DNA from 3 places in the Mixta hanseatica genome. Region 1 is predicted to be linked to each of the others. Evidence: predicted binding sites of a transcription regulator. Region 1 holds the regulator's gene; each other region holds the start of a gene.
The links. Region 1 encodes PhoB, which activates phosphate uptake and scavenging genes when phosphate is short. Its sites were predicted from a motif close to CTGTCATAAAACTGNCNNAT; they were not measured.
Positions count from the first base shown of each region.

Region 2: a site for PhoB is predicted at 6,623-6,642, ahead of uvrB (excinuclease ABC subunit UvrB). Genes of this name have one in related genera too.
Region 3: a site for PhoB is predicted at 4,725-4,744, ahead of K6958_RS03780 (PhoX family protein). Genes of this name have one in related genera too.

Region 1 covers NZ_CP082904.1:1,191,794-1,199,933, reverse strand. The annotation lists gene K6958_RS05730 (PstS family phosphate ABC transporter substrate-binding protein) at 1-345, opposite strand, end outside; gene phoR (phosphate regulon sensor histidine kinase PhoR) at 358-1,677, opposite strand; gene phoB (phosphate response regulator transcription factor PhoB) at 1,692-2,381, opposite strand; gene sbcD (exonuclease subunit SbcD) at 2,617-3,846, shown strand; gene K6958_RS05710 (AAA family ATPase) at 3,843-7,517, shown strand; gene K6958_RS05705 (cell envelope integrity TolA C-terminal domain-containing protein) at 7,588-7,968, shown strand; gene mak (fructokinase) at 7,985-8,140, opposite strand, start outside.
Region 2 covers NZ_CP082904.1:1,454,666-1,462,805, reverse strand. The annotation lists gene K6958_RS07130 (OBAP family protein) at 1-356, shown strand, start outside; gene moaE (molybdopterin synthase catalytic subunit MoaE) at 353-805, opposite strand; gene moaD (molybdopterin synthase sulfur carrier subunit) at 807-1,052, opposite strand; gene moaC (cyclic pyranopterin monophosphate synthase MoaC) at 1,045-1,530, opposite strand; gene moaB (molybdenum cofactor biosynthesis protein B) at 1,533-2,048, opposite strand; gene moaA (GTP 3',8-cyclase MoaA) at 2,063-3,049, opposite strand; molybdenum cofactor riboswitch at 3,039-3,171, opposite strand; gene K6958_RS07100 (gluconeogenesis factor YvcK family protein) at 3,477-4,385, shown strand; gene uvrB (excinuclease ABC subunit UvrB) at 4,475-6,496, opposite strand; gene K6958_RS07090 (ATP-binding cassette domain-containing protein) at 7,410-8,126, shown strand; gene bioD (dethiobiotin synthase) at 8,136-8,140, opposite strand, start outside.
Region 3 covers NZ_CP082904.1:795,746-803,885, forward strand. The annotation lists gene carB (carbamoyl-phosphate synthase large subunit) at 1-1,523, shown strand, start outside; gene K6958_RS03765 (porin) at 1,669-2,817, shown strand; gene K6958_RS03770 (bactofilin family protein) at 2,916-3,431, opposite strand; gene folA (type 3 dihydrofolate reductase) at 4,210-4,692, shown strand; gene K6958_RS03780 (PhoX family protein) at 4,799-6,682, shown strand; gene apaH (bis(5'-nucleosyl)-tetraphosphatase (symmetrical) ApaH) at 6,710-7,576, opposite strand; gene apaG (Co2+/Mg2+ efflux protein ApaG) at 7,630-8,007, opposite strand; gene rsmA (16S rRNA (adenine(1518)-N(6)/adenine(1519)-N(6))-dimethyltransferase RsmA) at 8,012-8,140, opposite strand, start outside.

The DNA of each region.
Region 1 (8,140 bases):
GTCCTGATTCACCACTACCACCAGCGCATCCAGCGCCACCGGCACCGCCAGCGGCGCATAGCCATAGCGCTGTTGAAACAGCTGACGCTCCGAAGGCTGCATCGGGCGGCTCATGGCCCCCAGCTGCGCTGCGCCTGCGGCCAGCGCGGTAGGCGCAGTGGAGGAGCCGGCGGCCTGCACCTGCACATTGACGCCTGGGTGCTGCAGATTAAAGCTTTCGCCCCACAGCGCCATTAAGTTTCCCAGCGTATCAGAGCCAACGCTGCTGAGATTTCCGGCCAGCAGCGCAGGCTTTGCCTGCAACGCGCCGGAAAACAGCAGCAGCAGCACCATGATGATTTTCATACTTTGCATCCGTCAGATTTTACGCGCCGCATTGTCCGGCAGATGCTGACTGACAATCAACCTTGTCGGCAGGATAAAGCTAAAGCAGGTCTCTTTATGCGGCTGACTGACGACCGCCAGACGCGCCCCGTGATGACTCAGCGCATGTTTAACTATCGCCAGCCCCAGCCCGCTGCCACCGGTCGCGCGCGATCGCGCCTTATCCACCCGATAAAAACGCTCGGTCAGGCGCGGTAGATGTTCCTGGGCAATGCCCGGCCCGTTATCTTTCACCGCAAACAGTGCGCCCTGTTTGCAAAACTGCCAGCTCACCTCGATATGGGTGCCTTCCGGCGTATGGTTCACCGCGTTGTACACCAGGTTAGAGATGGCGCTGCGTAGCTGCTCTTCGTTGCCGAACACTTTTAGCTGCGCATCGGTATGAAAGGTAATCTGATGGCGTCCGTTACTCAGCGTTTCCGCCTCGCGCTGCAGCAGCCGCAGCATCATCGGCACATCCACTTTCTCCGCCAGATCGATCGCGGGCGCGGCCTCAATACGCGACAGCGTCAGCAGCTGCTTCACCAGTCCATCCATTCGGCGCGTTTGCTCCTGCATGGTTTGCAGCGCCTTTTCGCGTGATTTTCCCTCCAGCACCGCATCGCTCATCATCTCCAGATAGCCCTGCAGCACCGTGAGCGGCGTACGCAGCTCATGGCTGACATTAGCGAAGAAGTTGCGCCGCGCGCCTTCCAGCTGATGCATCTGCGTCACGTCGCGCGCTACCAGCAGCCACTGCCCTTCGCTGTAAGGCATCACGCGGAATTCCATATGCAGCTGATTATTCATCACCAGCGTCAGTGGACGAACAAAATCCTGCTGACGCAGATAGCGAGAAAATTCAGGATAGCGCAGCAGATTAAGGATGTTCTGGCCGTTATCTTCCGGCCAGCGCAGGCCAAGATGCTGCTGTGCCAGGCCGTTGCACCAGAAAATGGTGCCCTCGTCGGTGGTCAGCACCACCGCGTCAGGAAGGGATTCCGCCCCGCTGCGAAACCGTTTAATCAGGTTCCCCAGTTCACGACGGCGACGACGGTTGCGCAGCTGCATCTGGTAAAGCCCGTAAAATAGCGGCTCCCAGCTCCACTGTCCGCCAGGCGGCGTCATGGTGCGGTCGGTCCACAGCCAGTGCGACAGACGCAGCAAATTCCAGAAATGCCAGCCCAGCAACAGCAGCACGGCGCACAGCAGGAACCACGGCAGATAGCCGATAAGCAGCCCGGCCAGCAGCGCAGGCAGGCAGACCAGCACCAGTTCCAGTAATAATCTCTTCCAGGAGAGGCGTTCCAGCACGGGGCAGACTCCGATCAGTAACGAGCGGAGAAACGATAACCCGTTCCACGTACGGTTTGCACCATGCGATCGTGGCCGGTCAGCTCCAGCGCTTTACGCAGCCGCCGAATATGCACATCCACCGTGCGATCCTCAACGTAAACATTGGTGCCCCAAACGTTGTTCAGCAGCTGTTCGCGGCTGTAAACGCGCTCCGGGTGCGTCATAAAAAAGTGCAGCAGTTTATATTCCGTCGGCCCCATCTCCAGCGGCGTGGTATCTGACATCACGCGATGGGAAGAGGGATCCAGGCTCAGACCCTGAATTTCGATCACATCCTCCACCGCCATCGGCGAGATGCGGCGCATCACTGCTTTAATGCGCGCCACCAGCTCTTTAGGCGAGAACGGTTTGGTGATGTAGTCATCGGCGCCCACTTCCAGGCCGCGCACCCGATCTTCTTCTTCGCCGCGCGCCGTCAGCATCATCACTGGAATGTCGCGCGTCATCGCTTCACGCTTGAGATGTTTAATAAACTGAATGCCGCTGCCGCCGGGCAACATCCAGTCAAGCAGGATCAGATCGGGCCAGGGTTCGATTAGCAGGTTGACGGCGCTGTCATAATCATCCGCCTCTATCGGCTGATAATCATTTTGCTCCAGCACGAAACACAACATTTCCCTGATGGGGGCTTCATCTTCGACAACCAGAATGCGCTTAGCCATTATTGCTCCTGCGAATGTGACTCTCTGTCACGGGGATTTGCGGCGTCATTATGCGTCAGTTTTATGACAGATTTATGAAAAATGCACGGCCCCCGTGGCGCTTTAATAACGCTTTTGTGAAGCTGTCAGAAAGCATTTTTGGCAACCAACGCGCCGCTTCTGAAATCCAGTTCCCTTCTGCGGCCTGGCTCTGGTTATAATCGCCTCCGGCGTTCTGCTATTAGCTGGGAGTTCTATGCGCATTATTCACACTTCAGACTGGCATCTCGGTCAGTTTTTCTATACCCGCAGCCGTGCCGCCGAGCATCAGGCTTTTTTTAACTGGCTGATTGAGCAGGTTGAAGCGCATCAGGTGGATGCGGTGATTGTGGCGGGCGATATCTTTGATACCGGCTCGCCGCCCAGCTATGCGCGCGAACTCTATAACCGCTTCGTGGTGGATCTGCATCGCACCGGCTGTCAGCTGATTGTGCTGGGCGGCAACCACGACTCCGTCGCCACGCTTAACGAATCACGCGAGCTGCTGGCCTGTTTGAATACCCGGGTGATTGCCGCCGCCAGCGGCGATCCTGAAGAGCAGGTGCTAACGCTGATGACCCGTCAGGGCGAGCCGGGGGCGGTGCTGTGCGCCATCCCGTTCCTGCGTCCGCGCGATATTATGCGCAGCCAGGCGGGGCAGTCCGGCGAGCAAAAGCAGATCAGCCTGCTGAACGCCATCACGCAGCACTATCAGCGCAGCTACCAACACGCCCGCGCGCTGAGCCAACGGGCAGAGAAGCCGCTGCCGGTGATCGCCACTGGCCATCTGACTACCGTCGGCGTCAGCAAGAGCGAAGCGGTGCGCGATATCTATATCGGCACGCTGGATGCCTTTCCGGCGCAGGCCTTTCCCGCCGCCGACTATATCGCGCTCGGCCATATTCATCGGGCGCAGCGCATCGCCAACAGCGAACATATCCGCTATAGCGGCTCGCCGTTGCCGCTCAGCTTTGATGAGCTGGGCAGCCAGAAAAGCGTGTTTCTGGTCAGTTTTGCCGACGGCAAGCTGGCCGGCGTTGAACCGCTGCCGGTGCCGGGTTTTCAGCCGATGCAGACCATCAAGGGCACGCTGGCGGAGATCGAACAGCAGCTGAAAGTTTTTGCCGATGCTGCTCCGCCGCGTCCGGTGTGGCTGGATATCGAAATTACCACGCAGGAATATCTGCATAACATGCAGCAGCATATCCAGGCGCTAACCGAAGGGTTGCCGGTGGAGGTGCTACTGATGCGCCGCAGCCGTGAGCAGCGCGAACGTGCGCTTGCCCGCCTGCAAAACGAAACGCTGAGCGAGCTGAAAGTAGAAGAAGTCTTTGAACGGCGACTGGAGCAGGAAGAGGAGACGGACGAGGCGCGATGCACCCGCGTGCGCCAGCTCTTTAGCGGCACGCTGGATGCGCTTTATCAGGGCGAGGAGAGCCAGCCATGAAGATTTTGTCGCTACGTTTTAAAAACATTAACTCGCTAAAGGGCGAATGGAAGATTGATTTCACGCGCGAACCCTTTGCCAGCAGCGGGCTGTTTGCCATTACCGGCCCAACCGGCGCCGGTAAAACGACTCTGCTTGATGCCATTTGCCTGGCGCTCTATCACGAAACCTCGCGCCTGGGGAAAATTTCCCAATCGCAGAATGAACTGATCAGCCGCGATACCGCCGAATGCCTCGCTGAAGTGGAATTTGAGGTGAAAGGCGAGGCCTGGCGCGCTTTCTGGAGCCAGAACCGGGCGCGTGGCGCGGTAGATGGTAATTTGCAGGCGCCGCGCGTTGAGCTGGCGCGCTGCATCGATAACGTGATTGTCGCCGACAAGGTCAAAGACAAGCTGGAGATGATCGCCCAGCTGACCGGACTCGACTTTGCCCGCTTTACCAAATCGATGATGCTGTCGCAGGGGCAGTTCGCCGCCTTCCTGAACGCCGACGTCAACGATCGCGCCGAGCTGCTGGAGGAACTGACCGGCACGGAGATTTACGGCCAGCTCTCAGCGCGTATTTATGAACAGCATAAACAGGCGCGCGTTGAACTGGATCAACTGCGGGCGCGGGCTGCCGGCATGGCGCTGCTGGATGAAACGGCGCGGCGGCAGCTGGAAAATGAACTCGCGGCGCTGGCGCAGCAGGAAAGCCTGCTGCATCAGCAGCTTAATCGCCTGCGCCTGCAACAGCAGTGGCTTAGTCAGCAGCAGCGCCTGCAGCAGGAAAAAAATCAGGCGCTTAGCGCGCAACAACAGGCGGAAAACCACTGGCAACAGGCAGAGACAGAACGCCAGCGGCTGGCGCGATCGGAACCGGCGGAGAAACTGCGCCCGTACTGGCAACAGCGCCAGCAGCTGCAACAGGATCTGGCGCAGCTTAATCAGCAAGCGCAGCAGCTTACTGCTGCCCTGCAAGAAGCAAGTGAGCAGTTACAAACTTTGCAACGCCAGCAGCAACAGGCTGAACAGGCGCACCAGCAGCTAAATACGCAGTGGCGGGAACAGGAGAGCCTGATCAACGAACAGGTGATCCCGCTCGACCATCAAATCGACACGCTGGCGCAGCAGCTTTCCCTACAGCAGCAAACGCTGCAGGAAAACCAGCTGGTGCTGCAGCAGCGCCAACAGCGTCAGCAGCAGCTAAGCCATGAGCAGCAAGCTCTGCATGCGCAGCAACAGCAAGAGCAACAGTGGCGCCGCGATCATGCCCAGGCGGCGAACTGGGGTGATCTGCTGGGCGGCTGGCGTGAACGTTTTCAGCAGCAGCTGCGGCTACAGGAGAACCTGAATGCGTTGCAGACCCGACAGCGGCAGCTACAGCTGGAGTGCGACGAACAGCAGCAGCAGCTTAGCCAGCTGACCACCCAGGCTGTCCCGCTGGAAAATGAACTGGCGCAGGCCCGCCAGCAGGCGCAGCAGGCAGAGCAAGCGCTTACTGCACTTCAGCAACAGCCGGAAAGTACGCTGCGTCACCAACTGGAGCAGCTACAGCAGCAGCGCCCGCTGCGCCAGCAGTTAGCGATCGCCTCCTCTACCCTGCGTCCGCTGAGCCAGCGCTACGCGCAGCAGCAGCAGGAGCTACAGGCGCTGGAGACACAGATCCAGCAGCAAACGCAGCAGCTGGCAGAGCGGCGCCAGGCATGGAAAGAGAAACATCAGCATCGCGTTGACCTGGAAAAACAGCTGGAGCTGGAGCAGCGGATTGTCAGCCTTGAGCAAGAGCGCGCGCGTCTGGTGGCCGGCAAGCCCTGTGCGCTGTGCGGTTCGACCGAGCATCCGGCGGTAGAACGCTACCAAACGCTGACCCTGACGGAAAATCAGCAGCGTCTGGAAGAGCTCCGTCAGCAGGAAGAGCAGTTGAAAATTGCCGGCGTCACCTGCGGCGAGCAGTTAAAGGCGTTGCAGAGCCAGCAGGCGTGGCTTAGCCAGCAGCAGCAAACGCTTAACGTTGATCTGATGCGCCAGCAGGATGAATGGCAAACGTTGCTGGCGGCGGCGAACCTGACGCTGACGCTGGAAGATGAGGCAGGCCTCAGCGCCTGGATCGACCAGCAGGAACAGCAGGAAAAAGCGCTACTGCAACAGCAACAGCAACAGGAGCAGGCTGCACGCCGGGTACAGCAGGCGAAAGAGGCGCTGGCGGCCTGTCAGCAGCGCTGGCAGCAGCAGCAGCAGGCGCAGCAGTTGGCGGAACAGCAGCTGCGCTACAGCCAGCAACAGCGCCAGGAGACGGATCAACAGGCTCAGCAGCTGATGGCGCAGCGGCAACAGTTTACGGAAGGCCTGACGCAGGAGCTGGCGCAGTACCAGCTTACGCTGCCGCAACCGCAGGCACAGCAGGCCTGGCTGGAGGCGCGTCAAAATGAATGGCGGCGCTGGCAAAAAAGCGAGCAAGTGCTTACCGATATAGCGACGCGCCTTGCCGCCTGCGATACCGCCCTACAGGCGACTAATGAAGAGCTGGCGCAGCTGACGCAGCAGAAACGGCATGCTGACGCCCTGATAGCGTCGCAGCAGCAGCAGCTGGCCGCGCTGCGTCAACAGCGTCAGCGTCTGCTGGGCGACAGCACGGTTGCGGAGGTGCGTCAGCAGTGGCAGCAGCGTCTGGCGCAGGCGGAAACTGCGGCGCGTGAACAGCAGCAGCGCTGGCAGCAAAGTCAGGACCGGCTAAATACTCTGACCGGACAGCATAATTCTCTGGCGCAGCAGCATCAGGACGCCCAAAAGCGCTATGACGAACGACTGACGCAGTTTAATCAGGCGCTGAAGGAGAGTCACTTTAGCGATGAGGCGGCTTTCCGCGCCGCGCTGCTGGATGAACAGGAGGCGCTGGCGCTACGCGAGCGCTGTCAGCAGCTGGAAGCGCAGCGTCAGCAGGCAGGCGTATTGGCTCTGCGCGCAGAGCAGAGTCTGGCGCAGCATCAGCGTGAACGCCCTGAGGAGCTGCAGGTTACGCTGCCGGAGCTGGAAAGCGCGCTGGAAGCGCAGCAGCAACGCCTGCATGACAATGTGCGGCAACAGGGGCAGCTTCGCCAGCAACTGGAAAGCGATAATGCCCAGCGTCAGCAACAGCAGAGTTTGCTACAGCAAATCGAGGATAATGCCCAGCAGGTTGAAGACTGGGGCTACCTGAATCAGTTGATCGGCTCCAGCAGCGGCGACAAATTCCGGCGTTTTGCCCAGGGCCTGACGCTGGATCACCTGGTATGGCTGGCGAATCAGCAGCTTGATCGGCTGCATGGCCGTTACCTGTTGCAGCGTAAGTCAAGCGATACGCTGGAGCTGCAGGTCATGGACACCTGGCAGGCCGATGCGAAACGGGATACGCGTACGCTGTCAGGCGGCGAAAGCTTCCTGGTCAGTCTGGCGCTGGCGCTGGCGCTTTCAGATCTGGTCAGTCACAAAACCCGTATCGAATCGCTATTCCTTGATGAGGGCTTCGGCACGCTTGATGCCGATACGCTGGATACCGCGCTCGACGCGCTGGATGCGTTAAACGCCAGCGGTAAAACCATCGGCGTAATCAGCCACGTCGAGGCGATGAAAGAACGCATCCCGGTACAGATAAAGGTGCGCAAGGTTAACGGCCTTGGCTACAGCCGTCTGGACCGGTCATTTTCAGTCTGATGCGCCTGTTGCCGGCGCGGCGCACATGTTACCGTGCGCTGCGCAACTCATCAGCCCGTAAGGAAAAAGTATGTCGGTTTTTCGCCTTGTTCCGGCGCTCGCGCTGCTGGCGCTAAGCGGCTGTCAGCTTGCCGCTCAGCCTGCGTCCACATCCGTCGATCGCTCTGATTTTGCCGCTGGCTGCCGCAGCGCGGAAGATCCGCGCTGCGCGTGGATAAATGAAATAGCGCGGCGCGTAACCCATCATTTTGATCGTGCGGATCGTTATCGCGGACAGCGCTGCGATGTAACGATCGGTTACGATCCCCGGCGCGGCTATCAGGTGCGGCGCACCGAGGGCGATGAAGCGCTCTGCCTGAAGGCCTGGCAGGCTGTCAGCAGCGATCGCCAGCTGCCAGCGCCGCCGGCGGGCGCGCCTGAGCAAATTATGGTGACCTTCCGGCCCGGCTAAACGCCCTGTCGTCCGGTTACGCCAGCGGCCACAGCCAGGCGGCGCCGCGTACGCCGCTGGAATCGCCGTGCTGCGCCTTAACCACCGGCGTTTCGCATTCACGTCCGAATACCCAGGGTTTCATCAACGTCGGCAGCGTCTGATAAAGGCGCTCAACGTTACTCATGCCCCC
Region 2 (8,140 bases), 260 kb from region 1:
AGGCGCTGATGACCAAACTGGTCAACACCTATGGCAAAACCTGGCACACCTGGCACACCGACCGCGATAGAACGCTGCCGTTTGGTATTCCGGCGCTGATGATGGGCTTTACCGCCGATGGGCAGCTTGATCAGCGGCTGCTGAAAGATCGCGATGAGCGTATGGGAATTGATACGCGTAAAATGCGCCAGCAGCGCGCCGATATCGTCGCCCATCCGGTAGTAAAAGGCGCCAACGCCTGGCAGGATGGCGAGGTGATCCAACTGCAGCGCGTCGAGGGCGGCGGTGAGCACGCCCACGGCAGCACCGAGTTTGGCACCTCAGAACAGACGAAGCGCCACAAAGTAAGCCACTAATCCCAGCGGCCAGCCGCCTGTTGGTCGCTGTCGCGCGCCTCAACCCAGCGATCGCCTTCGGGCGTCGCTTCCCGCTTCCAGAACGGCGCGCGGGTTTTCAGATAATCCATAATGAATTCGGCGGAAGCGAAGGCGGCGCCACGATGCGCCGCGCTCACGCCGACAAAAACAATCTCATCGCCGGGAAACAGCTCGCCGACGCGGTGAATCACGCTCACCCGCTGTAATGGCCAGCGCGTGCGCGCCTCTTCCACAATCTCCGCCAGCGCCTTTTCCGTCATGCCCGGGTAATGCTCCAGCGTGAGCGCGGAAACATGCTCGCCCAGATTATGATTGCGCACTTTGCCGGTAAAGGTCACTACCGCGCCATCATCGTTACAGGCGGCAAGCCATTGATACTCCTCGGCCATGCTGAACGGCGCCTGCCCGACGCGAATGCGGGTTGTCATATTAACCTCCGGTCACCGGCGGGAAGAAAGCGACTTCGTCGCCATCCTGAAGCGGATGCTGAAGCGATACCAGCGTTTGATTAACCGAGGCCAGCAGCTTGCCGGCGCTCAGCGCCAGATCCCAGCGGTCGCCGCGGGTGGCCAGCGCGGCGCGTAGCTCTTCCACCGTGGCGTACTCTGCCGGCAGCGATAACGAAGAGGTCGCCACCAGTTCGCGTACCTGTGCGAAAAACAGCACATTAATCATTATCCACCGCCTGAAAATCGCCCGATTTGCCGCCGCTTTTTTGCAGCAGACGCACTGATTCAATCACCATATCTTTCTGCACCGCTTTGCACATATCGTAGATGGTCAGCGCCGCCACCGAGGCGGCGGTTAACGCCTCCATCTCGACGCCGGTTTTGCCGGTCAGGCGACATACCGACTCGATGCGCACGCGGTTTTTCTCCGGTTCGGCGGTCAGTTCAAGCTCAACCTTGCTCAGCATGAGCGGATGACAGAGCGGGATCAGCTCCCAGGTGCGTTTCGCCGCCTGAATACCGGCGATTCGCGCGGTGGCGAAGACGTCGCCCTTATGATGGCGGCCTTCGATAATCATTTGCAGCGTGGCGGGCGCCATCACCACGCAGGCTTCCGCGCGCGCTTCACGCAGCGTTTCCGCCTTAGCGGAAACATCAACCATATGGGCAACGCCGGCGGCGTTAATGTGAGTTAATTGCGACATAGTTATGATTTTTTCAGATGTGATACAAACTGGCAGGGGCGCGTACGGGCGTCCAGCTGCTCACAGATGATACGTTCCCAGGCGGTACGACAGGCGGAAGTTGAGCCTGGCATGGCGAAAATCAGCGTTTGGTTTGCCAGCCCGGCGACCGCGCGCGACTGTAAAGTGGAGGAACCGATCTCTTCCCACGACAGCATGCGGAACACTTCGCCGAAGCCTTCGATCTCGCGGTCGAACAGCGGCAGCAGCGCTTCCGGCGTACTGTTTTTGCTGTTAAAGCCGGTGCCGCCGTTGATCAGGATAACCTGAATATCTTCGCTGGCGATCCAGCTGGAGACCACCGCGCGAATGCGGTAAAGATTGTCCGCGACAATCGCGTGATCGAGAACCTGATGACCCGCTTCGGTCACCGCCTCGCGTAAATAGTCGCCTGAGGTGTCATCTGAGGCGTCGCGGCGATCGGAAACGGTCAGTACCGCAATCCGTAGCGCCTGAAATTCCATTGTGGCTTTGCCCATGCTTTACTCCGCGTTTAGCCGCCGATAAATGAAAGATTTTGCGTAATGCCGGTGTTGCCCTGATGCAGGAAGTGCGTCTGCTTTTTACGCCCGAGGCTGGCGGCGATGCGCGCCTGCAGCTCAGGCTGCTGCGCATCGGAAGCCAGCAGATCGCGCAGCGGCACGCCGCCGTCGCCAAACAGGCAAAGATGCAGATTGCCGATGGCCGAGACGCGCAGGCGATTGCAGCTGGCACAAAAATCGCGCTCGTAAGGCATGATCAGGCCGATTTCGCCCTGGTAGTCAGGATGGCTAAACACCTGCGCCGGACCGTCGCTGCGTGCCCGGACCTGACGCTGCCAGCCCTGCATAATCAGCTGATCGCGGATTACTTCGCCGGAAATATGATGACGTCGAAACAGATCGCTGCCCTCGCCGGTTTCCATCAGCTCAATAAAGCGTAGCTGAATCGGGCGGTGGCGAATCCAGTCGAGGAAGGTTTGCAGGCTGTGATGATTAATATCGCGCATCAGCACGCTATTGACCTTCACCTTGCTGAAGCCGGCCTCAAAGGCGGCATCGATACCGCGCATCACCTGGTGGAATTTATCCTGACCGGTGATGGCATGAAATTGACGCGCATCAAGGCTGTCAACGCTAACGTTGATGGAGGTCAGGCCAGCCTCGCGCCAGCGGGCGACATCGCGTTCCATACGGTAACCGTTGGTAGTGACCGCCAGCTGACGAATACCCGGATTTTCACGTACGGCAGCGATAATATCGACAAAATCGCGGCGCAGGCTCGGTTCGCCGCCGGTCAGACGCACTTTTTCCGTGCCGGCATCGGCAAATGCGCGCGTAACGCGCCGGATCTCATCAAGCGAAAGGAAACTTTTGTTTGTCGCGCCCTGCGGCTTATAGCCATCAGGCAGGCAGTAGGTGCAGCGAAAGTTGCACACATCAGTGATCGACAAACGCAAGTAATAGAACTTGCGGGCATAGGAATCAATAAATTGGGTCACCAGAACACCTTTCCAAAATGGGAGATGCAGTCATTTCTTTCTGCACCCTGGCAGCTCGCGGCTGCGGCCAGTGCCCCCTATCTGTCGACGTAGGCGCAAAGGCTTGAGTGTGGTTTTGCCTGTTAAACAGGAATCTGCAAATAGTAACGCCATTTATCCGGGTATGCCACGTTCAATTTCGTTATATAACCTCTTATATACCGAGCATTTATCGCTTTTAGCCGCACGATCGCCACATTTTCTTGCACAATGCTTTTAATTGTTAGCAAGCGAAGCCCGGACGATGATTGCGATAAGGCATTTCTGCGCACTGATCGCTAAATCAACCTCTTCCCGCTGCGGCCGGAGAGTATTAAACGTCCTGAGAAACGATTATCCTGTGCCGACCCGACGGTTAAGGTTACCGTCACTTATTGTCAGGAGAATTATGCGTAATCGTACCCTTGCGGATCTGGATCGGGTGGTCGCCCTGGGCGGCGGGCACGGACTGGGACGCGTGATGTCGGCCCTTGCTTCGCTGGGTTCACGTCTGACCGGCATCGTGACCACCACCGATAACGGCGGCTCGACCGGCCGCATCCGTCAATCGGAGGGCGGCATTGCCTGGGGCGATACGCGTAACTGCCTGAACCAGCTGATTACTGAGCCGGGCGTAGCCTCGGCGATGTTTGAGTATCGCTTTACCGGCAATGGCGAGCTGGCCGGGCATAACCTCGGCAACCTGATGTTGAAAGCGCTCGATCATCTTAGTGTGCGGCCGCTGGAGGCGATTAACCTGATCCGCAATATGCTGAAGGTGGACGCCCTGCTAATCCCAATGTCGGAGCAGCCGGTCGATTTAATGGCGACTGATAGCGAAGGCCATATGGTGTATGGCGAAACGGCGATCGATACCCTGGCGGCGATGCCGCAGGATTTGATGCTGCATCCCAACGTGGCGCCCACGCGTGAAGCGCTGGAAGCGATTGCCGAAGCCGATCTCATCCTCATCGGTCCCGGCAGTTTTTTTACCAGCCTGATGCCGCTGCTGCTGATGAATGAAATGGCGCAGGCGCTGCGCCGCACGCCTGCCCCGCTGATTTTTATCGGCAATCTGGGGCGCGAGCTCAGCCCCGCCGCTGCCAGTCTGCGGCTGGAAGATAAGCTGGCGATAATGGAAAAATACATTGGCAAAAAGGTTATTGATGCGGTGGTGGTCGGCCCACGGACAGATGTGCAGGGTGTAACAGATCGGTTGATTGTGCAACAACCGCTGGAAGCGGCAGATATCCCCTACCGTCACGATCGCCAGCTGCTGCGTCTGGCGCTGGAGCAGGCGATACAGGCGCTTGGCTGAGGCGTTTTATCTTTTCTTTCTAGCTCGCGCCTGCGCCCATAAAAAAAGCCGCGCCTTTTCAGGCTGCGGCTTTTTTCGATAGTCGATATTTACGAAGCGGCGATAAACAGTTCGCGCAGCTGATGTAGCTGATCGCGCACGTTGGCGGCCTCTTCGAACTCCAGGTTTTGCGCATGCTGTTGCATCTGGGTTTCCAACTGATGGATCTTCTTCTGCAAGGCCTGCGGCGTAAGCGCCAGATAATCGGCTTCGGCCTCGGCGGCGCCGCGGCTACTGCTCTTGCCGCGCGTTTTGCCTTTGGTCGCGCTTTTGCCCAGTTCCAGAATATCGGTGATCTTCTTATTCAGGCCCTGCGGCACGATGCCGTGTTCGGTGTTGTATTCGATCTGTTTCTCACGGCGGCGCTCGGTTTCACCGATCGCTTTCGCCATTGACGGGGTAATGCGATCGCCGTAAAGAATCGCCTTGCCGTTCACGTTACGCGCCGCGCGTCCGATGGTCTGGATCAGCGAGCGCTCAGAACGCAGGAAGCCCTCTTTATCCGCATCCAGGATCGCTACCAGCGACACTTCCGGCATATCGAGCCCCTCACGCAGCAGGTTGATGCCGACCAGCACATTAAACTCGCCCAGACGCAGATCGCGGATAATCTCCATACGCTCGACGGTATCGATATCGGAGTGCAGATAGCGTACCTTTTCGCCATGCTCTTCCAGATATTCGGTCAGATCTTCCGCCATACGCTTGGTCAGCGTGGTCACCAGCACGCGCTCGTTGATCTCGACGCGTTTGCGGATTTCCGACAGCAGATCGTCCACCTGGGTCGCCACCGGACGCACTTCAATAATCGGGTCGAGCAGGCCGGTAGGCCGCACCACCTGGTCGATCACTTCGCCAGCCGATTTTTCCAGCTCGTAGTTGCCCGGCGTCGCTGAAACGTAGATGGTCTGCGGCGCCAGCGCCTCGAACTCTTCAAATTTCATCGGGCGGTTATCCAGTGCCGACGGCAAGCGGAAACCATACTCCACCAGCGTCTCTTTACGCGCCCGGTCGCCGCGGTACATGCCGCCGATCTGCGGGATGGTGACGTGGGATTCATCCACCACCAGCAGGCCATCCGCCGGCAAATAGTCAAACAGGGTCGGCGGCGGCTCGCCCGGTCCGCGTCCGGAGAGATAGCGTGAATAGTTTTCGATGCCGGAGCAGTAGCCCAACTCGTTCATCATCTCCAGATCGAACTGGGTACGCTGCGTCAGGCGCTGCTCTTCCAGCAGCTTGTTGTTCGCCAGCAGGTTTTTACGCCGGTCGGCCAGCTCAAGCTTAATCTCTTCCATCGCCTGCACAATGCGCTCGCGCGGCGTCACGTAGTGCGTTTTCGGATAGATGGTAAAACGCGGCACGACGGAATCAATCTGCCCGGTCAGCGGATCGAACAGCGACAGCCGCTCAACCTCTTCATCAAACAGTTCGACGCGCAGCGCCAGGTCTTCCGATTCCGCCGGGAAAATATCGATCACTTCCCCGCGCACCCGGAAGGTACCGCGCTGAAATGCCTGATCGTTACGGCTGTACTGCAGTTCTGCCAGACGGCGCAAAATGCTGCGCTGGTCGATGATCATGCCGCGCGACAGGTGCAGCATCATTTTCAGATAGAGGTCGGGATCGCCCAGGCCATAGATGGCCGATACCGAGGCCACCACGATAACGTCGCGCCGCTCCAGCAGCGCTTTGGTGGCGGAAAGACGCATTTGCTCGATATGTTCGTTCACCGAGGCGTCTTTTTCGATAAAGGTGTCAGAGCTGGGCACATAGGCCTCAGGCTGATAGTAGTCGTAGTAAGAGACAAAATACTCGACGGCATTATCGGGAAAGAACTCTTTCATCTCGCCATACAGCTGCGCCGCCAGCGTTTTGTTGGGCGCCAGCACCATCGTCGGCCGGTTAAGATCGGCAATCACGTTGGCAACAGTGAAGGTTTTCCCGGAGCCGGTCACCCCCAGCAGCGTCTGGTGTGCCAGACCGTCCTCAAGCCCCTCTTTCAGACGACGTATCGCCTCTGGCTGGTCGCCGGAAGGCTGAAAGGCGGAGTTAAGTTTAAAGGCTTTACTCATTAGAAATGATCTCTGCTGAAGAATTGCACGGACAGGAGGATAATTTTACTCCGCTTCGATGATTTTTCCAGCGCGTGACACTGGATATATAATCAGTCATTTTGCCCGATACCCCTGGAAAAGGCAAAGCGACAATTTTAAGACTTATCATTACATGGGGATAATATTAAGAGACACAAGGTTATCCCCAAGCAGGCGAGCTATTTAACATTTGTCAATAGGCGCAGCGTAAAAGCGACGGCGGAAAAAAGCGCGCGCAATCGCAGGCTTGATTTTAATTAACTTGTTGAAGTTAAATAAAATATAAATAAAGCCCAGTTTCGCGCCAGTTCAGGAAAAAGCCGCGCCCGCTCTGGCCTGCACGTTGTTTTCACTCGGTAATGCACATGGTTATCCACAGGAATAGTGGATAACTGTTTACAGGCCCCGCAACATCGGGGGTGAATAAAATTCCCCCCGGGGGCGTAACAGAGATGAAATATTTTTTTTTCGACTTTTTGCGCCTGACCTGCCGCTGAATTTTCCTGTTAAGCGCCTGCTATTCGGCGTTATCAGCCTTTTCCCACAGTAAACGTCAAGCCGTTATTAATTAATTTTTCTGCCATATGATGGGTCTTTTGCACCATAAGCGTGACCTCATCGGCACCGTCAACGTGCAGCTGGTTTATTACCCCCTTAAATTATTAAGGATTTCTGACCATTCCCGCTAATGTCCTCTGCGCAGCAGCCGTCTTTCAGCGGTTCCCCATACATTTGGCCTGCGGATTGCAAGAAAGAATGGACCTCCCCTGACGGCTGACCGCTCAGCCGCAGGGCGAAAAGGCGGTGATATCACCTCGCCGACGTCTGTTACCTGCCCGGCTTAACCGCAGGCGGGCAGAATGATTTGAACTGTACGGAAGGAGAATATCAGATGCTGCGTTTACGTTCGGTCAATCAGTTCTACGGTAAAAATCATATCCTGTGGGATGTGGATCTTGACCTGCCGCCCGGCACCTGCACCGGTATTATCGGCCAGCCCGGGATGGGAAAAACCACCCTGGTAAACTGTATTATGGGTCACCTGCCGATTAACAGCGGCAGCATGATATGGCAGCAGGCGGGATCGCCGCCGGAAAATTTACTGATGCAGCCGGCGGCAACGCGCGCGCGGTTGGGTATCGGCTATGTGCCGCAGGGAAGGCAGATTTTCTCCCAACTTAGCGTTGAAGAAAATCTGCTGATCGCCCTGCTGGCCGGACAGCAGGATCGCCACTGCGCTATCCCGCCGCTGGTATATGATCTTTTCCCTACGCTATGGCAGCAACGTCATCAGCGCAGCGGCGATCTGCCGCCAGAACAGCAGCAGAACCTGGCGCTGGCCCGGGCGCTGGCGCTGCAGCCTCAACTGCTGATTTTGGATGAGCCGACCGAAGGAATGTCGCCATGGCTGGAGGAGGAAACCGGTAATTTGCTGCATCGGCTGAACCATGAATTTGGCCTGACCATCCTGCTGCTGGAGCAGCGCGTTTCCGTTATCCGGCGCGTGGCGGACTACTTTCTGCTGCTGCATAGGGGACGCAACGTGGCGCAGGGCCACGTTGCACAGCTGGATGAAAACATAGTGGATAAATGGCTGGCGGTAAGCTGAAAATGCCCGTCAGC
Region 3 (8,140 bases), 400 kb from region 1:
CAAACCGTATCGGCCAGGGCATCGAGTTTGATTACTGCTGCGTTCATGCTGCGCTGGCGCTGCGTGAAGATGGTTATGAAACCATCATGGTCAACTGCAACCCGGAAACCGTTTCAACCGACTACGACACCTCCGATCGCCTCTACTTCGAGCCGGTCACGCTGGAAGATGTGCTGGAAATCGTGCGTCTTGAACAGCCGAAGGGCGTTATCGTGCAGTATGGCGGTCAGACGCCGCTGAAGCTGGCGCGTGCGCTGGAAGCCGCAGGCGTACCGGTTATCGGCACCAGCCCGGATGCTATCGACCGGGCGGAAGACCGCGAGCGTTTCCAGCAGGCGGTCGATCGCCTGGGCCTGAAGCAGCCGGCGAACGCCACGGTGACCGCGCTGGAGCAGGCGGTACAGAAAGCGGTAGAGATCGGTTATCCGCTGGTAGTGCGTCCTTCCTATGTGCTGGGCGGACGGGCGATGGAAATCGTTTATGACGAGCAGGATCTGAAACGCTACTTCCAGACCGCGGTCTCGGTATCCAACGATGCGCCAGTGCTGCTTGACCGCTTCCTCGATGATGCGGTGGAAGTGGACGTGGACGCGATTTGCGACGGTGAGCGCGTGCTGATCGGCGGCATTATGGAACATATTGAGCAGGCCGGGGTGCACTCTGGCGACTCCGCCTGTTCACTGCCCGCCTATACGCTGAACAAGGGTATTCAGGATGTGATGCGTCAGCAAGTTGAAAAGCTGGCGTTTGAACTTTGCGTACGCGGCCTGATGAACGTACAGTTTGCGGTGAAAGATAACGAAGTGTACCTGATTGAGGTTAACCCGCGTGCCGCACGTACCGTGCCTTTCGTTTCCAAAGCGACCGGCGTGCCGCTGGCGAAAGTCGCCGCGCGCGTCATGGCAGGTAAAACGCTGACAGAGCAGGGCGTAACGGAAGAAGTTATCCCGCCTTACTACTCTGTGAAGGAAGTGGTGCTGCCGTTTAACAAGTTCCCTGGCGTAGACCCGATCCTTGGTCCGGAAATGCGTTCAACGGGTGAAGTGATGGGCGTTGGCCGCACCTTTGCCGAGGCGTTCTCTAAGGCGATGCTGGGCGCGCAGTCCAACATGAAAAAGCAGGGACGTGCGCTGCTTTCGGTGCGCGAAGGCGATAAAAAACGCATCGTCGACCTGGCGGCCAAGCTGCTGAAGTTCGGCTTCGAACTGGACGCGACGCACGGCACCGCAGTGGTGTTGGGTGAAGCGGGCATTAACCCGCGCCTGGTGAACAAAGTGCATGAAGGGCGTCCGCATATTCAGGACCGCCTGAAAAACGGTGAATATAGCTATATCGTCAATACCACGGCTGGACGCCAGGCAATTGAAGATTCGCGCGTTATTCGTCGCAGCGCGCTGCAATATAAAGTGCATTACGACACCACGCTGAACGGCGGCTTCGCGACCGCGATGGCGCTGAACGCCGACCCGACGGAGAAAGTGATTTCCGTTCAGGAAATGCACGCACAAATTAATGCTAAATAAGTTGCTGGTTTAACCGATAACGGCTCTCCCGGGAGCCGTTTTTTTATGGGCGCGATTTATGTGCCGTAAAGGACGCGGACTTTGACTGGCGAGAGGGTAACGGACCTTATCGCGCCGGGTCTGTCAGGATGTTTAAGGATAAAGAATGAATTTTTCTAAGCGCGTTATTGCATATTATTGTGGCGTCGGCCTGCTCGCTGCGCTGCCTTTCGCCAGCCAGGCGGAAATTACGCTGATTAAACAAGATGCGCAACCGGACGATGCGTTAAGCCGTCTGAAATTTGCGGTGGGCGGCAGCATCCGTCCGCAGTTCAACAATATCACCGGCGACAGCGATCGCAGCTCTTATAAGCGCAACGGCTTTGACGGCGGCACGCGCTTCCGCTTCGGTGCGGAATATTATCTGACTGAAGATGTCAGCTGGCTGGGCTATTATGAGCTGGGCGTGAATATTCCGGCGCTGTTCAACTGGGATAACCACTACGCCGAAGGCGCACGCGATACTTCGCGCCGCCAGCTTTACACCGGTTTTAAAAGCCAGCGCTGGGGCCAGCTGACCTTTGGTCAGCAGAACAGCGTTTACTATGACGTCGTCGGCGCCAAAACGGATATCTGGGATTACGATATGCTGGCTCAGGCGTCAAATATCGGCATCAACGGCGATTACGACGGCACCTACCGCGCGCGTAAACAGCTGAAGTATAAAAACCGCTTCGGCGACGCCGATCTTTATGCCTCCTGGCTGCTGGAAGATACCGAGTTCCTGCCGGGCAACGGCCTGCGCTACAAGCGTCAGGGCGGCGGCTCGCTGGGCGTGGACTATCATTTGACGCCGGATCTGACCTGGGGCACCGCATGGAACTACACACGTGCTGAAATGCGTAATCCGGGCAACGGCGATAGCAAAGGCTACGATCAGAATATCGTCGGCACCTCGCTGAGCTGGAAGCCGGACAACTGGACGCTGGCGCTGGGCGGCGGCTGGTACCAGAACTTCTCGCCAAGCAAGAAACGCAGCGTCGATAACTACTTCGCCAATGAAGCGTGGGGTGTGGAATATTTTGTCGGCTACACCATTCCGGTGCAGCGTTATGCGGTGAAATCGGTGCAGCCTTATGTTATGGGCGATCGTCTGGAATATACCAGTGGCCGCGATTACCAGCGCATCGACAACGGTGTCGGCGTGACGTTACAGCTCGAGTACGGCTTCCGTATCGATTACGAACACGTTTTCACCTCCAGCAGCGACGATCTGGGTGATATGAACCTGGTACGCCTGCGTTACGATTTCTGATAACCGCTATTCGGCGTAGCGCCATTAACTGATTAAAACCTGAACGTCATTACTGGCGCTCAGGTTTTTTTACGCTAATCGCTCTGCCGCATAGCTGTTCAGGCGTGACTGGTTTTGCTTTTTTCCGGTGGGTTGGGCAACGCCTTACCGGAAACGGCAGGCGCGGGAGCAATGCCAATCACGTTAACGGCGTGCTCAGGCAGCCTGGTGGTTTCGGCATTTCCGACAAACACCGCGCCCTTTTTCACCGATAGCGTAACGTAGTTGAGCGCGCCGTTAATATTGGCATGCTCGCCGATATCTATCGATTCTGCTTTGCATTCACCTTTAACGGTGCCGTTAATAATAAGTTCCTGGCAGGTGATATTACCGTTAACCAGCCCGCTGCGCATAACCTTTACTACGCCGTCGCTGGCAATAGTATTTCCCTGCACCTCGCCATAAATATAAATTTGGCCCACTGCTTTGAGATTACCTTCAAAGCAGACATCACGGGCAATTACCGTATTACTGGTCTGTTCTTCATGAGGCGCGGTTTTATCCAGTATTGCCGTTGAGAGAATAGCCTCTTTTTTTGCTGTTATTTCTGCTGATTTATTTTGTTTTTTAAACATAGTTAGGATTTTCCATTGTAAGGCATAAAGTAAAAATGACCCGACAGCCAGCGATCCGCAGACCCCAGCCCAGGTTAACGAAAAAAAGCTGGCCGCCAGCGCCAGCAGCCAGCAGCAGATGCCACTATTAAAGAAAAAATATTGCCTGCCCATATTGGCCTGATACAGCTCCCTGTGCCCGCTATGTTTCTATTGATCATCGAACTGGTATAGGTAAAGCGGCACGTAGTATGTTGCGCGTTGCTATTGTTTCATATAGCGGCCTGCCTCCGGCCAGATAATACCAGTCGGTTTGTTATTTTAGTGTTAGAACATCATTTTTTCTGGCAAAGTATTATCCTGTTTTTTTAAAAGTGAATAATAACCCCGGAATTGACGCTTATTCTGGTAATCAACGAAGACGCGAGAATGATTAATTAACCTTTCCTGAAATTATCGATATTTCAGGAAATATTCAAGTGAAGATATGTCGCTGCTGGCTATGCCGCACAAAAATTGCTGGGTGGGTCATTAATAGGTGAATGAAATTATCGTTACGAGCGGTGATAAAAAGCGGCTGGTCGGCACGGTTTTTTCGCTAGCGGATAGTGGACGAGGCTTTCTTCTTTTTGAGCCGCTGCATGATTGCCAGCGCGTGAAAGCTCTTTGACGCTGTCGCTCTGGCAACCAACAGGTACGGTTTAAAAACCTTTACGTAAATCCAGTAATCAGGCTATCGACGAAAGTTTCGCCTTTACGTATGATGGCGCCAATTTTACACCCTGTTGAGTAATCTATGATGATAAGCCTGATAGCGGCTTTAGCAGCCGATCGCGTTATTGGGATGGAAAACGCTATGCCGTGGGATCTGCCTGCGGACTTAGCGTGGTTTAAGCGTAATACATTGAATAAGCCAGTAATTATGGGCCGCCTGACCTGGGAATCGATTGGCCGCCCGCTGCCAGGACGTCACAATATTGTGGTCAGCAGTCAGCCAGGGAAAAATATCGATGGCGTGACTTGGGTAACCTCGCTGGAAGAGGCTTTAGCGGCGGCGGGCGAGGTTGAAGAGATCATGGTGATCGGCGGCGGCCGTATTTATGAGCAGATGCTGGATCGCGCCGATCGTATCTACCTGACGCACATTGATGCGGAAGTAGAAGGTGATACGCATTTCCCGGACTACGAGCCGGATGAATGGCAGTCGGTATTCAGCGAATTCCATGATGCCGATGAGAAGAACTCCCACAGCTACTGCTTTGAAATTCTTGAGCGTCGCTGATAACGTCCGTTAAAAGCGCGCTTATCCGCCAGCTGTAACATGGCTGTCATTTTTGCCCTCTAGCATTGCTTTCACTCTGGGAAACCATAACGGGAAGCAATGCTATATGAGCGACAAAATCCTTGAATTAAATATGGACTCACTGCCAAGCCCGGCGCGTCGTAAACTGCTGGCCGGAACTGGTGCATTAGGGCTGGCGGGCTTTCTTGGCGGCGGCGTCAGCTTTTCCGCTTTGGCTAATATGCAGACGGCGCCAAAAGGTAGTCCGCTGCTGGGATTCACGGCTATACCTGCCTCTACCGCTGATGACATCGCTATCGCGCCGGGCTACCGGGCCGAAGTGCTTATCTCGTGGGGCGAGCCGTTGGTTGATGGCGCGCCGGCGTTTGATCCTCAGGGCAACAACAGCGCCGCCGATCAGGAAAAACAGTTTGGCGATAATAATGATGGCATGAGCTTTTTCGCGCTGGATGAGAACCGCGGCGTAATGGCCATCAATAATGAGTATGTGAATGAGCAGTATCTTTTCCCGCACGGCGGCAGTAAAGCCATCAGCCTGGAAGATGTAAAAAAATCGCAGGCCGGGCATGGCGTATCGATCGTGGAGGTCGCGCGTAGCGAAGACAATCGCTGGCGCGTGGTGCGCCCGTCACGCTATAACCGCCGCATCACCGCCAATACCCCGATGCATTTTTCCGGCCCGGCGGCAGGCCATGCAGCGTTGCAAACCGCAGCCGATCCGCAAGGGAAAACGGTGCTGGGCACCTTTGGCAACTGCGCGAACGGCAAAACGCCCTGGGGAACCTATCTTACCTGCGAAGAGAATTTTGATACCTATTTCGGCACCAAAGCCGCCGACTTCAGCCCAACGCCCCAGCAGAAGCGCTACACCCTGAACGCCAGCGAGCCTGAGCGCAACTGGTCTGATTTTGATGAGCGTTTTGACGTAGCGAAAAATCCCAATGAATTTAACCGCCATGGTTGGATTGTGGAAATCGATCCGCTCGATCCACATTCGATGCCGGTAAAGCGTACCGCGCTGGGCCGCTTTAAACATGAAAACGCCGCGGTGACGGTGGCAAAAAGCGGCGAGCTGGTGGTTTATATGGGTGACGATGAACGGGGAGAATATATCTATAAATATGTCTCGACGGGCAAAGTCGATCACGCTAATCCTGCCGCGAACAAAGCGCTGCTGGATGAGGGCACGCTCTATGTCGCGGTGTTCGAAGGTGATAAAAGCGGTACGCCGTTAAAGGGAACGGGCCGCTGGCTGGCGCTGGTCCACGGTGAAAATGGACTGACGGCGGAAAAGGGTTTCCAGCATCAGGCGGATATTTTAATCAATGCCCGCGCGGCGGCGGATGTGGTTAAAGCGACGCGCATGGATCGCCCAGAGTGGATAGCCGTCAACCCGCACGATGGTCGCGCCTACTGTACGCTGACCAACAACAACAAGCGCGGCAATGAGAAGATGCCGGTGGATGCGGCCAACCCGCGTCCTGATAATATCTACGGCCAGATCATTCGCTGGGATGAGCAGGGCGATGCCACGGCGCAGCAGTTTAGCTGGGATATTTTCGTGCTGTGCGGAAACCCAATCGCGCATCCACAAGGCGTGCAGCGCGGTACGCCGAATATCACCGCTGACAATACCTTTAACAGCCCGGACGGGCTGGGCTTTGATAGCGCCGGACGTTTGTGGATCCTGACCGATGGGAAATACAGCAATGAAGGCGATTATCAGGGGCAGGGCAATAATCAGATGCTGGTCGGCGATCCCAACAGCGGCGAAATCCGCCGCTTTATGGTGGGGCCGAAATCGTGCGAGCTAACGGGCATCACCTTTACGCCGGATTACCGTACGCTGTTTGTTAACGTACAGCATCCGGGCGAAGAGGGCGACTCTCACTTCCCGCATAACAGCCCGCGACCACGTTCGTCGGTGATTATGATCACCCGCGAAGATGGCGGCATCGTCGGGGCCTGAGAATAAATGCCGAGCCGTCTGGCTCGGCTATGAATCAGATCGCAGCGCGGCCGGCGTGGTTTCACCGCCTTCGCTGGCCTGCAGGCGGTTAGAGGGCTGAATAAACAGCTGACGATCCTCCCAGCGCAGCATGGTCAGCGTGCCTCCCCAACAGCAGCCGGTATCCAGGCCGATAATGCCTTCCGGGGTGCCTTTGCCTTCCAGCGAAGCCCAGTGACCAAAAATAATCGTATAGTCACGCGCCACCGGTCCTGGGATGGTGAACCAGGGTTTCAGCGGCGGCGGCGCAGAGTCGGGCGCATCTTTGCAAATCATATCCAGCTGTCCATTCGGAAAGCAGTAGCGCATCCGCGTCAGCGCATTGGTGCTAAAGCGCAGACGCGCCAGACCGGTAAGCTCAGGCGTCCAGTTGTTCGGCATATCGCCATACATCGCATTCAGAAAAAGCGGATAGCTGTCGCTGGAGAGCACGGACTCTACTTCCCGCGCGCACATTTTTGCCGTTTCAATATCCCACTGCGGCGTAATGCCGGCATGCGCCATCACCAGCTTTTTCTCTTCATCCACCTGTAACAGCGGCTGACGACGTAGCCAGTTGATCAGCTCATCCGCGTCAGGCGCCTCCAGCAGCGGCGTAATGCGATCTTTCGGTTTATTGCGGCTGATGCCAGCGAATACCGCCAGCAGATGCAGATCGTGGTTGCCCAGCACCATGCGTACCGCGCTGCCCAGTGAACGCACATAGCGCAGCACTTCCAGCGAGCCGGGACCGCGCGCCACCAGATCGCCGGTTAGCCACAGCGTATCTTTTTCAGCATCGAAGGCGACCTGTTGCAGCAGGGAATGCAGTTCATCGTAGCAGCCATGAACATCGCCAATAAGATATGTACTCATGAAATAATTATCCGGAGAAGAAACGGCAAACCCGGCCGCAGCCGGGTTTCTCATCAGTGAATGCGCGAAGGCACGGCGAGGCGAAAGACGGGTATATCGACATGAAACTGCTCGCCTCGTTCGTCAATCATTACATAGTGTCCCTGCATGGTGCCCATCGGTGTTTCCAACACCGCGCCGCTGGTATACTGGAATTCATCGCCCGGCATAATATGAGGCTGCTCGCCGATTACGCCATCGCCCTGAACTTCCGTTTCGCGTCCGTTGCCGTTGGTTATTAACCAGTAGCGGCTACGCAGCTGCACTTTTTCACGGCCCAAATTGCGGATGGTAATGGTATAGGCGAACACGTAGCGATCTTCATCTGGGGCAGATTGCGATTCAACGTAAAAACTCTGTACCTGAACACAAACTCGGGACGAATCAATCATGCGTTTAGTTCTCCTGCGACTCGGGATGCGCAGATAACCAGTTGGCTAGCTGGCAATATTGCGCAACGGTAACATTTTCCGCACGCAGACTGCCATCAACGCCCAGATTTTCCATCACCTCAGCGCTGAACAG